Regions from separate parts of the Streptomyces sp. NBC_01261 genome, predicted to be linked through region 1. Evidence: riboswitches for the same ligand, from Rfam matches in the RefSeq annotation. Region 1 holds a riboswitch; each other region holds the start of a gene.
What was found. A riboswitch is a leader RNA that binds a small molecule or an ion and turns the genes downstream of it on or off. The one in region 1 is predicted to bind ZMP and ZTP.

Region 1 (4,080 bases):
GAAATACGGCGGCTGACCGTCGTCATCGACCGGCTGGTCGCCGAGGAGGTGCCGGTGTCGGTCGACTCCTTCCTGCCGGAGACCCAGCGCTTCGCAGCGGCGCGTGGGGCCGCGTACGTGAACGACATCCAAGGCTTCCCCGACCCAGCCCGGTACGAAGAACTCGCCGACACCGACTGCCGGCTCATCGTCATGCACTCTGTGCAGCGCATGGGACCCGCCACCCAGGTGAAGACCGATCCCGCCGCGGTGTGGGCGGGGATCGAGGAGTTCTTCGCCGAGCGGCTGGCCGCGCTGGAAGCGGCTGGCATCGGCCGGGAACGGCTGGTCATCGATCCAGGACTGGGCTACTTCCTGGGCACCGGCCCGGAACCGTCGCTGAGGGTGCTGGCACATCTTGAGCACTTGAAGGCCAGGTTCGACGTGCCGGTCCTGGTTTCTCCCTCCCGGAAGTCGTTTCTTCGGGCGCTCACCGGGAGCAGCCTTTCGGAGATCGGTCCGGCAACTCTGGCGGCGGAGCTGTACGCGGCCTGCCACGGGGCGGACTACATCCGCACCCACGACGTTGCCGCCATCCGGGATGCACTCACCGTCTTCAACGCTCTGGACGCGGCCAAGGCAGGTGCGTGATGGAGCAGCGAGAGGCGATCGTCGCCGTGGTGCGGCGGGGCGAGCGGGTGCTCGTCATCCAGCGGGGCCCGCTGGCCCGGCTGCCGGGGTACTGGGCTCCCCTCAGCGGCAAGCTGGAACCCGGTGAGACGCAGGAGGAAGCCGTGGTCCGGGAAGTGTACGAGGAGGTTGGCCTGCGGGTCTGCCCCGTGGCCAAGGTCTGGGAGTCGCAGACCGAGGACGGCGCTTTCTGCCTGCACTGGTGGACCGCCGAGGCAGAGGAAGGCGAGGTCGTGATGCATCCGAGCGAGGTGAGCGACGTGCGCTGGATCACGCCGCGAGAATTCTCCCGGCTTCAGCCCGTCTTCGCGGCCGACAACCGCGTGTTCTTCGACCGCGTGCTGCCGCAGCTCTGACGCCTCAAGTCGCCGTGTGGGCGGTCGGCAGGAGCCGTCGGCCGCCCACCTGCTCGACGTCCGGGGACCCGCACGCTCCGGTCTCCGGTCTCCAATGTCCAAACGCCCAGCTGCCAACTACCTCTGCCCGAAATGGCCAACTGTCCTTGAGCGCAGCCCGGTCACCAGCAGTCTTGCCGCCGCTCCTGGCCACGTGTGTCCTGCGCTGTCGGAGGCTGTTGCTTGCGAAAGATCAGCCTGGCGTTTCGCCTGCCGATAGAGTTGGGCCCGGCCGTGACTGGCGCGGGTGGACAACCACCGGGGAGCGGCCATGTCTGTTCCGATGTGAGCGTCGACCGCCTGGGCGTCTCCGTCAGCGATGTCCCGCTGAGGAGGCCATGACGTGAAGCTGCGCTACGGAATCAACCCGCAACAGGAAGCTGCGCATGCCGCACCCGTGATGCCAGGCAGGTGGCCGGTCCGGCTGGTGCACGGAGAGCCGTCGTTCATCAACATGCTCGACGCGCTGAACGGATGGCAGCTCGTACGCGAGGCTGGCCAGGCCCTGGGCAGGCCGGCAGCCGCTTCCTTCAAGCATGTCTCGCCTGCGGGTGCGGCCGTCTCCGGGGCCATTGATGAGGTCACCGCGGAGCTCTACGGCGTCGCTGGTCATGAGGTCGGCGCGCTGGCCAGTGCCTACTTGCGGGCCCGGGATGCCGATCCGAAATCCTCGTACGGCGACTTTGCCGCTGTCTCGCATCCGGTCGATGACGAGCTCGCCGAGCTGCTGGTCGGCATGGTCTGCGACGGCATCGTTGCTCCCGGGTATGCGCCGGGCACCGTCGAGCGGCTCAGCAGGAAGAAGAGCGGCCGTTTCCTGATCATGGAGGCGGACGACGGTTTCGTGTCTCCGCGCGAGGAAGCGCGGGAGGTCTTCGGCCTGCGTTTGGCCCAGCAGCATGACGAGGTGGAGCTGTCGGCCTCCCTCCTGCACGTCGCGGACGACGTGCTCCCGGAGACGGCCGTGGCGGACCTGCTGCTGGGGCTGGCAGTCCTGCGCTACACCCAGTCCAATTCCGTGTGCTACCTGCGGGGCGGCATGACGCTGGGAATCGGTGCCGGTCAGCAGTCCCGGGTCGACTGCACCCGTCTGGCCGGTGCCAAGGCCGACACCTGGTGGATCCGGCGCCACCCCAGCGTCCGCGCGCTTTCTTTCCGCCCCGGTATCCGGCGCCAGGACCGGATCAACTGGCAGATCCGCTTCATCGAAGGCGACCTCACGTCGGAGGAGACCCGGCGCCTGGCGGAGGCACTCTCGACACCGGCCGGGGAACTCACCGCGGACGAACGCGCTCAATGGATTCAACGCCTTGATCGGGTGGCTTTCGCCTCCGATGGCGCCCTGCCGTTTCGCGACAACGTCGATCACGCCCACCGCCATGGCGTTGAGTACATCGCGGAGCCAGGGGGATCCATCCGATCCGACGAGGTTGAGGAAGCCTGCCGCGTGCACGGGATCACGCTGGCACGCACTGGGCTGAGGCTGTTCCACCACTGACGGCCTTCTTCCGACCGCGAGGCATGCTCCCCGGTCCGGGCGGCGGCTGTCCCAACCGACCGGCCCTCCACCGTAAGAAGCACGCCTCCACGCAGCTCCGCGATGACGTCGAGGCCGCGGTGGCCAACTATCTCTGAGCAAAATGGCCAACTGCCTTTGAACACAACCCGGTCACCAGGGGCCTTGCCACCGCCTCTGTCCAACTACCGCTGAAGGTCACACCGGCCTCTGGGCCCCTGTGTGACTGAGCGTTGTAGTTGGTCAGTGAGCGCGATAGTTGGCCAACGAGCGCCGCGGTTGGCAGCTCCGACACTCAACTCAGGCCCCCGTCGCTCCAAGAGTCGAACGAAGCCACTGCCCGAGGCTCCTCATTCGTCGGCAGCCGCTCCCCCCACAGCAATCCGCTGTACAAGTTCGTCCAGCTGACCAGCGATGATCATCCTTCGGCGCTCCAGCAGACTCCTGTAGGCGGTCAGAGGTACGGGCTCGCCGTTCGATGCCGCGCGTGTCAGCGCGAAGCGGGCCTCTACCTCCAATGCCAGGTAGGCCCTGCGGCGTGCGTGAGCCGCTCGCTGATGCACCTCCGGCTTCAGGAAGGCGATAGCAGCGCTGAGTCCCGCGCTGACGAGCGCCAGCACGGCCGCCGGGATACGGGCATCTGCTGAAGAGAGCCCCGTCGCGCCCGAGATCCCAGCCAGCACAGCAGCCGGCAGTCCAAGCCCGGCATGGGTGAACCGCCAGAACTGCCGACGGAAGCGGTTCCTCCGGGCTTGTTCTTCGCACTCGGCCCGAAGATCCGCAACCTGACTCCCCACGACGTCGTCTGCCATGGAGCGAGCCTGCCACCTAGGACTCCTGCCTGGACGGTGCATCCCCGTTGTGATCGCCACTCCGCGGCCAACACTGACGCTCAGAGTGGCCATCTGAAGTGCTCAGTCGCGCCCTCTCCAGCCGCCCTGTGACACCGAGCCTTTCGACGAGGCGTGATGAATCGGGCCTTTACCGGCGATCTCCGGCCGGGCCAAAACGCGGATTCTGCGGACCCTCTCCCTCACGGCCCGAACACCCGGGCTCCGGTTCACCACTCCCCTTCGAGGTAGACGCCGTGATCGCCCACCTGCAGCGCACCAGCAACACCGCCGGCCTGCTCACATACCAGTACGGGCCGGGCGAACGCGGTCACCACACCAGCCCCCGGCTGATCGCGGGCGACGGTCACGGAGCCCCGATCGAACTGCTCGCCGAGCCCGAGTCGCTGCCCTTTCTGGCCCAGACCCTCGCCGGCCGGACCTCACCGACGCGCAGTGGGCCACCGTCGCCCGTCGCCTGGTGGCCGCCACCGGGATCGCCCCGGACGGCGATCCAGACGCCTGCCGGTGGATCGCCGTCCGCAACCAGTCCCGCCAGGTGCACGTCGTGGCCACCCTCGCCCGTGAGGACGGCAGCCTCCACAACGCCTACCGCGATGCCTTCCGTCTGCAGACCGAGTGCCACCAACTCGCCGCTGAACTGGGCCAC
Region 2 (4,080 bases), 1.3 Mb from region 1:
AACATGAGCAACGACGAGAACTTCGCCGCTGCCTATCGCGAGCACTACTGGGCGGTCAGCCGCTATGTCGCGCGGCGACTGGACGGGCGGAGCAGCGAGGTCGAGGAAGTGGTGGCGGAGGTCTTCACCGTCGCCTGGCGCCGCCGTGCGGATCTGCCGCCGACCCCGTTGCCCTGGCTGTACGGCGTGGCCCGTAACTGCCTGGCCAACGCGGTGCGCGGGTACGGGCGGCGGCGTCGGCTCGTCGACCGGCTGGGCAACGACGAGAGCGCGCATGGGCGGCAGGTCGTGGCCGGGCCCGGTGCGGACGCGCCCGGCGGCTGGGTGCACGAGGCGTTGGCGCGGTTGTCTCCGGCTGATCGGGAGGTGCTGCGGTTGACGGCGTGGGAGGAACTGGGTGTGGAGGAGGTCGCCGTCGTTCTCGGGTGCGGGACGCGTGCTGCGGCCATGCGGTTGCATCGGGCGCGGCGGAGGTTGAGAGCGGAGATCGATCGGCTCGCGGTGCTTGGAGGGGCGGGGCGATGAACACGTGTTCCGCGGCGCCGTCGTGGCTGGTCGCGCAGTTCCCCGCGTCCCTTGAGGGCGCCACAGTCACCCTGAAGGAACATCGCCATGGCTGATGAACTCGAACTCCTGCGCAGCGCCAACCCGTTCACGAGCGACGGGTCCCCCTACGGCGACGGGCCGCTCGATCATCACGCCGAGCGTCGGCTCAACGGGCTGCTGCATGACCGGCGTTCACGGCGTCGCCGACTGCTGTGGAGCCTTGCGGCCACCGCTGCCGTAGCCGCGACCGTGCTCACTCTGGTGCTGGGCGGGCCGAGCAGTACCCCGGCGGTGGCGGCTCCCCGTGCTCTGGTCGTGCAGGCGCACTCCACGCCCGTGTCCCTGAAGCAGCTCGCCGCCCTCGCCGCGGCGGTCGCGGCCGACGGAACTCCCGCTCTGCGCAGGGGAACTCACGTGCAGTCGTGGAGTCTCGGCATGTCCGACGACAAGCCGCCGGTCACCATCCCCGAGGAACGCATCGTGCGCTGGAACGCGGACGCCAGTCACACGGAACGTGTCGTCGAGGACGGGCATGTCCTCAAGGAGACGACGTTTCCGCCGAGTTGGAGCGATGTCCCGCCCGATGCCCGGCCCCCGCACGACATGGCCGGACTGCGGGCGTACCTCCAGGAGACGGCGTACAGCAAGACGCCGTTGACCACCCCCGAACTTCTGTCGGCCGTGGGGGAGTTGCTGGACCACTGGACGCTCGGGGCGCGTGAGTCGGCCGGGTTGGCGCGGCTGCTCGCGGGGGCGGACGGGCTGCGGCCGGTGGGGGAGGTGACCGACCGCCTCGGGCGGCACGGGCAGGCGTACGTCTATCAGCGGTCCGCCACCCGCCTGATGCTGATCATGGACCCGGCCACCGGCGCCGTCCTCGGGATGGAGAGCACCTTCACGAAGGACCAGCCCGAGTACGGCGTCAAGGCCGGGGACGTCATGGACTACAGCGCGTGGACGCGTTGATCACACCCCGAGCTGCCGGGCCGCGGCGGTCACCGTCTGCTCCAGGAGCGTGGCGATCGTCATCGGGCCGACGCCGCCCGGCACCGGCGTGATCAACGAGGCGCGTTCGGCGGCGGATTCGAAGTCCACGTCGCCGACGTTGCCCGCGTTGTAGCCGGCGTCGACGACGACCGCGCCGGGCTTGATGTCCTCGCCGCGGATCAGCCGGGGGCGGCCCACGGCGGCGACCACGATGTCCGCCTCGCGGACCACCGCGGACAGGTCCCGGGTACGGGAGTGGCAGTAGGTGACCGTCGCGTCGCGGGCCAGGAGCAGCATGCCGGCCGGCTTGCCGAGGATCGCGCTGCGGCCGACCACGACGGCCCGCTTGCCGGACGGGTCGACGTCGTACTCGTCGAGCAGCCGGATGATGCCGCCGGGCGTGCAGGACACGAAGCCCGGCAGGCCGAAGCTCATCGTCGCGAACGACGCGAAGGTCACGCCGTCCACGTCCTTCTCCGCCGCGATCGCCTCGAACGCGGCCCGCTCGTCGATGTGTTCACCCATCGGGTGCTGGAGCAGGATGCCGTGTACGGCGGGGTCGGTGGAGAGCGCGTCGAGGGTGGCGACCAGGTCGGCGGTGGTCGTGGTGGCGGGGAGTTCCACGTGCCGGGACTCGATGCCGGCCTTGCGGCTGCGGTTCTGCTTCATCCGGACGTAGGTGACGGAGGCCGGGTCCGCGCCGACCAGGACCGTCGCCAGACAGGGCGCCGTACCGGTGCGCGCGGTGAGGTCGGCGGCCTTCTTCGCGGTGTCCTCGACGATGCGCCGGGCGAGCGCGGTGCCGTCCATGAGCCGTGCCTGAGACATGATCCACTCCTGAGCTGGTTGACCAATCGCCCAGGCGCACGGCATCGACTCCGCGTGGGCCGCTCCACGGTGGTGCTCCACCTCAGCGCCAGTCACGACCCACGAACAGCCTAACCGACAGGTCCACGGCCGTCAGGGCCCGCTCACCGACGCCGGACGCGGTGGGTCCGACCAGCAGGTGGTGGCGGAAGCGGTCGGGATCGTGCCGCTCGCAGCACCGACCCCAGCAGAGCGGCGGACGCTCGCAGGCCCGCTGCGGAAACCGGTGCTCGGCGTCGCGTCGCGGCGGAGCGGGCGGGTGCCGTGGTCGCCGAGAAGGTCCAGGTCAGACTGGTGTTGATCCGGACTCTCGGCACCATCCGCGCTAGCCGTCCCATGCCTGGATCATGGTCTGTCGGGTGATCTTGCCGTCCTGCAGCAGGAGCATCGACTCGGCGAGGACGCGGGCCCCGTCCGGGTACCGGCAGGACTCGCTGTAGGCGACCCGGTCCCCTTGTACGACGCACTCCTCCAGCTTGTGGGTCATGTCGCGGCTGTAGACGTCGGCGAGCATCGCGCCGATCTCGTCCCGGCCGTGCAGGACCTTGGGGTGACTGGGCTGGGTCTGGTGGTCGACGACGTGGATCTCGGCGTCGTCCGCGTAGAGCGACAGCAGTGTCGCCGCCGTGTGGTCCTCGATGCCCCGGCGCAGGGCTTCGGTGTCGAAGCCGGGGCGTGCCGCGGTGCCCATGGTGACCTCCTCGGAGGGCCGCGGCCCGAACGGGAGCGAGCCGCGGCGGGCCTCTCCTACGAGACTCCTCCGCCGCGCCGGGGTCGGCAAACCGGGCGGCGCGCTCCGCCTCACGGGTGAGCGGTGCCCGGTACCCGTGACCGCGTGGGGACCGGCCGCGTTGCTGAGGGCATGATCTCAACACGACGTATCGCCGCCGCCGTTGGTCTTGCCGTCGGGGTCACCGGCCTCGTCGCGCCGATGGCGAACGCCGCCGACGCGCCCGCCTTCAAGGACGGCAAGGTCAGCCCGGTCGCCCTGCTGGACTCGCTCGCGGTGAGTGAGATCCCCGCCGAGCACCAGGCGGAGATCCCGAAGGTCGCCAGTCAGCTTCAGGGCATGAACCACCTGAACGACCTCCAGCAGCTGCACCAGGTCACCGACATGGCCGCGCCGGTGACGGGACTCCTCCCCAGCATCGAGCCGTGAGCCCGCAGTACTGATCCCGCGGAGCACGCAGACCGTGAGGGCCGTCCGGAAACGGGCGGCCCTCAGCCGTTCCGCGAGGTCAGCCCGCCGTCGCCAGGAACTGTGTCGCCGCCAGTTCCGCGTAGAGCGGATCGGCGGTCACCAGTTCCCGGTGCGTGCCCACCGCGCGGACGCGGCCCGCGTCCATGACGACGATCCGGTCGGCCATCGTCACCGTGGACAGCCGGTGCGCCACGACCAGGACCGTCGTCGTACGGGCCACATCGGCGACGGTGTCGCGCAGGGCCGCCTCGTTCACCGCGTCGAGCTGCGAGGTCGCCTCGTCGAGGAGGAGCAGGCGGGGGTGGCGCAGCAGCGCGCGGGCGATGGCTACGCGCTGGCGTTCGCCGCCCGAGAGGCGGGTGCCGCGGTGGCCGACCAGGGTGTCGGTGCCCTTCGGGAGGCGGGCGACCAGGCCGTCGAGCCGGGTCGTCTTCAGGACGCGGATGACGGCGTCGTCGTCCGCGTCAGGGTTGCCGAGC
Region 3 (4,080 bases), 2.0 Mb from region 1:
ACCTCGCCGGCAAGCGGGCGGGCCAGGGCGCTGTACTACTCGGACCAACAGTACGGAGAACTGCAGCAGTTGCTCGGCCCGGAGGGCAAGGGCACCCGCGACAAGCCGCCCGAGGCCGATCTGGCCCACGCCCGGCAGATCAACGTCACCTGGCTGGCGCACGACATATCGCCCTGGCGGGTCGACCGGGTCTTTCCCGTCGAGTCCCGACCGCAGGCGGTCTGGATCCACACGGCGGCCGACGCGTCGGAGAACACGAACCTGAACGGCTATTGGCACCGAGCGAGCCACCCCGCCCAACTACGCGCCCTCCTCAAGAAGTTGGACGTGCTGGGCAAGGCCGCCGGTGACGGGTACCCCGGCATCTTCCCGGCGCCGTGGCAGTCGCCCGAGCCCGCCACCGTCGCACCTGACATCGACACGGGGACGGGGACGGGGACGACCACGGTGCAGGTCTCCCTGCCGGACAAGGCGCACGGCACCGACTGGTGGTGGGCGATACCGGGTGCGGCAGCAGGAGCGGCGCTGGCTCTCGTTCTGCGGCCGTTCGTCGCGCGGCTGCCGTTGGACCGGTGGCGGAAGGGCCGGGAGCCGGGGCCCAGGCAGGAGTTGCGGGACATGTGAGGGGCGGAAGGGACGAGGAGAGAGGGAGAGGGAGAGGGGGACGGATGGAACACGGGAGGGGACGGGCGACGGGACGGGCGAGGTTGCGGGGCCTGTGTCTCGTGGCTGGGCCGGTGTTGATGGTTCTGGCCGGGTCTGCTCAGGCTCGGGCTGTCGGGACGGATCAGGTGTGGACCGGGGCTGTGGACCAGGCGCGGACCCAGGCTGAGGACCCGCTCCGGGACATCCCGGATCTGGCGCTGGTCGTGGCGGGTGACACGGGCCGGACGGAGACGTGGCGTTCCGGGGAGTCGTCGTTCGCCCGCCTGTGGACGCTGTTGCAGCCGACGTACGCGGGGACGGAGCGGGTGCCGCAGGAGTGGGCGGCGGGCCGGTATCCGGCGGTGCGGATCACCGTGGTGTGGGGGCTGACCGGGGTCGGGGGCTGGCCTCGGACGAGTCGGGCTCCGGGGGGTGATGTGGCGGTGGAGCGGGAGGACCAGTTGTTCGTGGCCGCGGACGGCACACCGTGGGTGCGGACGGATCCGGCTCCGGAGGTGAGGGACGACGACATCCGCTGGCATCGGGCGCCGCGCGCGGTCTTCGCGCAGATGGAGCGGGCGGGGATGCTCGGCGGAACCGGTAACAGCAGCAGGGCAGTTGGGGGTGGGTCTGAATCGGCGGGGCCGGCCGGACCTGTCTGGTGGGCGGCGGCGGGGGTGGCTGTCGGGATCGGCGGCACGCTGCTGATACGCCGCGCGGCGGCCCGGCGTGAGGCCGGACCGCCGCGCGAGGAACCACGACAGGAACTCATCGATCTGTGAGAGTCGCCGATCTTTGACAACTCAACAGAGGGCGTGTGTCGGCTGTCAGCCGAGGTCGATCTCCGGGTACAGCGGGAAGGCGGCGACGAGGTCGGTGGCGCGGTGGGAGATCTCGTCCGCGATCTTCGGGTCGAGGATGTGCTGGGCCTTGGACGGCGCGCCCTTGCTGGTGGTGCCGGGCTCCGTGGTGGTGAGGACGCGGTCGATGAGACCGGCGACCTCGTCCATCTCGGCGGTGCCCAGGCCACGGGTGGTCAGGGCGGGGGTGCCGATGCGGATGCCGGAGGTGTACCAGGCGCCGTTGGGGTCGGCGGGGATGGCGTTGCGGTTGGTGACGATGCCCGAGTCGAGGAGGGCGGCCTCGGCCTGACGGCCGGTGAGTCCGTAGGAGGAGGCGACGTCGATCAGGTTGAGGTGGTTGTCGGTGCCGCCGGTGACGAGGGCGGCGCCCCGGCGCATCAACCCGTCCGCCAGCGCACGGGAGTTGTCGACGATGCGCCGGGCGTAGTCCTGGAAGGAGGGCTGCCGGGCCTCGGCGAGGGCGACGGCCTTGGCGGCCATGACGTGCGGGAGCGGGCCGCCGAGGACCATCGGGCAGCCGCGGTCGACCTGGTCCTTGAGGGAGTCGTCGCACAGGACCATGCCGCCGCGCGGGCCGCGCAGCGACTTGTGGGTGGTGGTGGTGACGATCTGGGCGTGCGGGACCGGGTCGAAGTCGCCGGTCAGCACCTTGCCCGCGACCAGGCCGGCGAAGTGCGCCATGTCCACCATCAGGGTCGCCCCGACCTCGTCGGCGATCTCGCGCATGATGCGGAAGTTCACCAGGCGCGGGTAGGCGGAGTAGCCGCCGACGATGATCAGCGGCTTGAACTCACGGGCGGAGGCACGCAGGGCCTCGTAGTCGATGAGGCCGGTGACGGGGTCGGTGCCGTAGGAGCGCTGGTCGAACATCTTGCCGGAGATGTTGGGGCGGAAGCCGTGGGTGAGGTGGCCGCCGGCGTCCAGGGACATGCCGAGCATGCGCTGGTTGCCGAAGGCCTGGCGGAGTTCGGCCCAGTCGGCGTCGGAGAGGTCGTTGACCTGGCGGACGCCCGCCTTCGCGAGGGCCGGGACCTCGACGCGGTCGGCGAGGATCGACCAGAAGGCGACGAGGTTGGCGTCGATGCCGGAGTGCGGCTGGACGTAGGCGTGGCGGGCGCCGAAGAGTTCGCGGGCGTGCTCGGCGGCAAGGGACTCGACGGTGTCGACGTTGCGGCAGCCGGCGTAGAAGCGGCGGCCGATGGTGCCCTCGGCGTACTTGTCGCTGAACCAGTTGCCCATGGCCAAGAGGGTGGCCGGGGAGGCGTAGTTCTCGGAGGCGATCAGCTTGAGCATCTCGCGCTGGTCGGCGACTTCCTGGCCGATGGCGTCGGCGACGCGCGGCTCGACGGCGCGGATCACATCGAGGGCGGCACGGAAGGCGGTGGACTCGTTGGAAGGGGGCGCGGAATTGTCGGGCATGGGGACCTCCGGACGTGGCGTTCGGCGTTCTCGGTACGGCCCAGGCGCACGGCACACATTCCAGCTCGGGCCGCTCCCCGATGGTCGGTCCCATCCCAGCGCGCCAGTCACGGCCCGCCGGTCAGCCTACCGGGCGTGCCGGACGGTGCGGCTCCCGCGTCCACCATGCGGGCGAGGATAGGAAAGGGGCACCTTCACCCCCGGGAGACGCCGTGACCAGTACGGAAGCCAGTACGGAAGCCCTCATCGCCGCCGCCGAGGCGCACACCGCGCACAACTACCACCCGCTGCCGGTGGTCGTCGCCACCGCCGACGGGGCGTGGATGACGGACGTGCGGGGACGGCGGTATCTGGACTGGCTCGCCGGGTACTCGGCGCTGAACTTCGGGCACGGCAACCCGCGGCTGATCGCGGCGGCGAAGGCGCAGTTGGAGCGGGTGACGTTGACGTCGCGGGCGTTCCACCACGACCGGTTCGGCGCGTTCTGCGAGCAGTTGGCGGAGCTGTGCGGCATGGAGCTGGTGCTGCCGATGAACACGGGTGCAGAGGCGGTGGAGACCGCGGTGAAGACGGCCCGGAAGTGGGGGTACCGGGTCAAGGGCGTGCCCGAAGGGAGGGCGAAGATCGTGGTGGCGGGCAACAACTTCCACGGGCGTACGACGACGGTCGTCAGCTTCTCGACCGACCCGGAGGCGCGGGCGGACTTCGGGCCGTACACGCCGGGCTTCGGGATCGTGCCGTACGGGGATCTCACCGCGATGCGGGCGGCGGTCAGCGAGAACACGGTGGCCGTGTTGCTGGAGCCGATCCAGGGGGAGGCGGGGGTGCTGGTGCCGCCGGCCGGATATCTGGCGGGGGTACGGGAGTTGACGCGGGAGCGGAACGTGCTCCTCGTCGCGGATGAGATCCAGTCGGGGCTCGGGCGGACGGGGCGGACGTTCGCGTGCGAGCACGAGGGGGTGGTGCCCGACATGTACGTGCTCGGGAAGGCGCTGGGCGGTGGGGTGGTGCCGGTGTCGGCGGTGGTGTCGAGTGCGGAGGTGCTGGGTGTGTTCCGGCCCGGGGAGCACGGGTCGACGTTCGGCGGGAATCCGCTGGCGTGTGCGGTGGCGCTGGAGGTGATCGCGATGCTGCGGTCGGGCGAGTACCAGGC

Region 2: linked by a shared signal. The riboswitch ahead of OG226_RS06395 (bifunctional 5,10-methylenetetrahydrofolate dehydrogenase/5,10-methenyltetrahydrofolate cyclohydrolase) and the one ahead of OG226_RS12140 (phosphoribosylaminoimidazolecarboxamide formyltransferase) in region 1 are both predicted to bind ZMP and ZTP.
Region 3: linked by a shared signal. The riboswitch ahead of OG226_RS20690 (glycine hydroxymethyltransferase) and the one ahead of OG226_RS12140 (phosphoribosylaminoimidazolecarboxamide formyltransferase) in region 1 are both predicted to bind ZMP and ZTP.

The regions. Positions count from the first base shown of each region.
Region 1 is NZ_CP108463.1:2,803,394-2,807,473, forward strand. It holds gene folP (dihydropteroate synthase) at 1-630, shown strand, start outside; gene OG226_RS12135 (NUDIX domain-containing protein) at 630-1,025, shown strand; ZMP/ZTP riboswitch at 1,289-1,377, shown strand; gene OG226_RS12140 (phosphoribosylaminoimidazolecarboxamide formyltransferase) at 1,408-2,562, shown strand; gene OG226_RS12145 (hypothetical protein) at 2,931-3,392, opposite strand; gene OG226_RS12150 (hypothetical protein) at 3,892-4,080, shown strand, end outside.
Region 2 is NZ_CP108463.1:1,454,910-1,458,989, reverse strand. It holds gene OG226_RS06405 (RNA polymerase sigma factor) at 4-525, shown strand; gene OG226_RS06400 (CU044_5270 family protein) at 613-1,512, shown strand; gene OG226_RS06395 (bifunctional 5,10-methylenetetrahydrofolate dehydrogenase/5,10-methenyltetrahydrofolate cyclohydrolase) at 1,513-2,361, opposite strand; ZMP/ZTP riboswitch at 2,383-2,467, opposite strand; gene OG226_RS06390 (nuclear transport factor 2 family protein) at 2,726-3,091, opposite strand; gene OG226_RS06385 (hypothetical protein) at 3,263-3,559, shown strand; gene OG226_RS06380 (ABC transporter ATP-binding protein) at 3,639-4,080, opposite strand, start outside.
Region 3 is NZ_CP108463.1:4,758,286-4,762,365, forward strand. It holds gene OG226_RS20680 (hypothetical protein) at 1-624, shown strand, start outside; gene OG226_RS20685 (hypothetical protein) at 744-1,427, shown strand; gene OG226_RS20690 (glycine hydroxymethyltransferase) at 1,473-2,927, opposite strand; ZMP/ZTP riboswitch at 2,959-3,048, opposite strand; gene rocD (ornithine--oxo-acid transaminase) at 3,140-4,080, shown strand, end outside.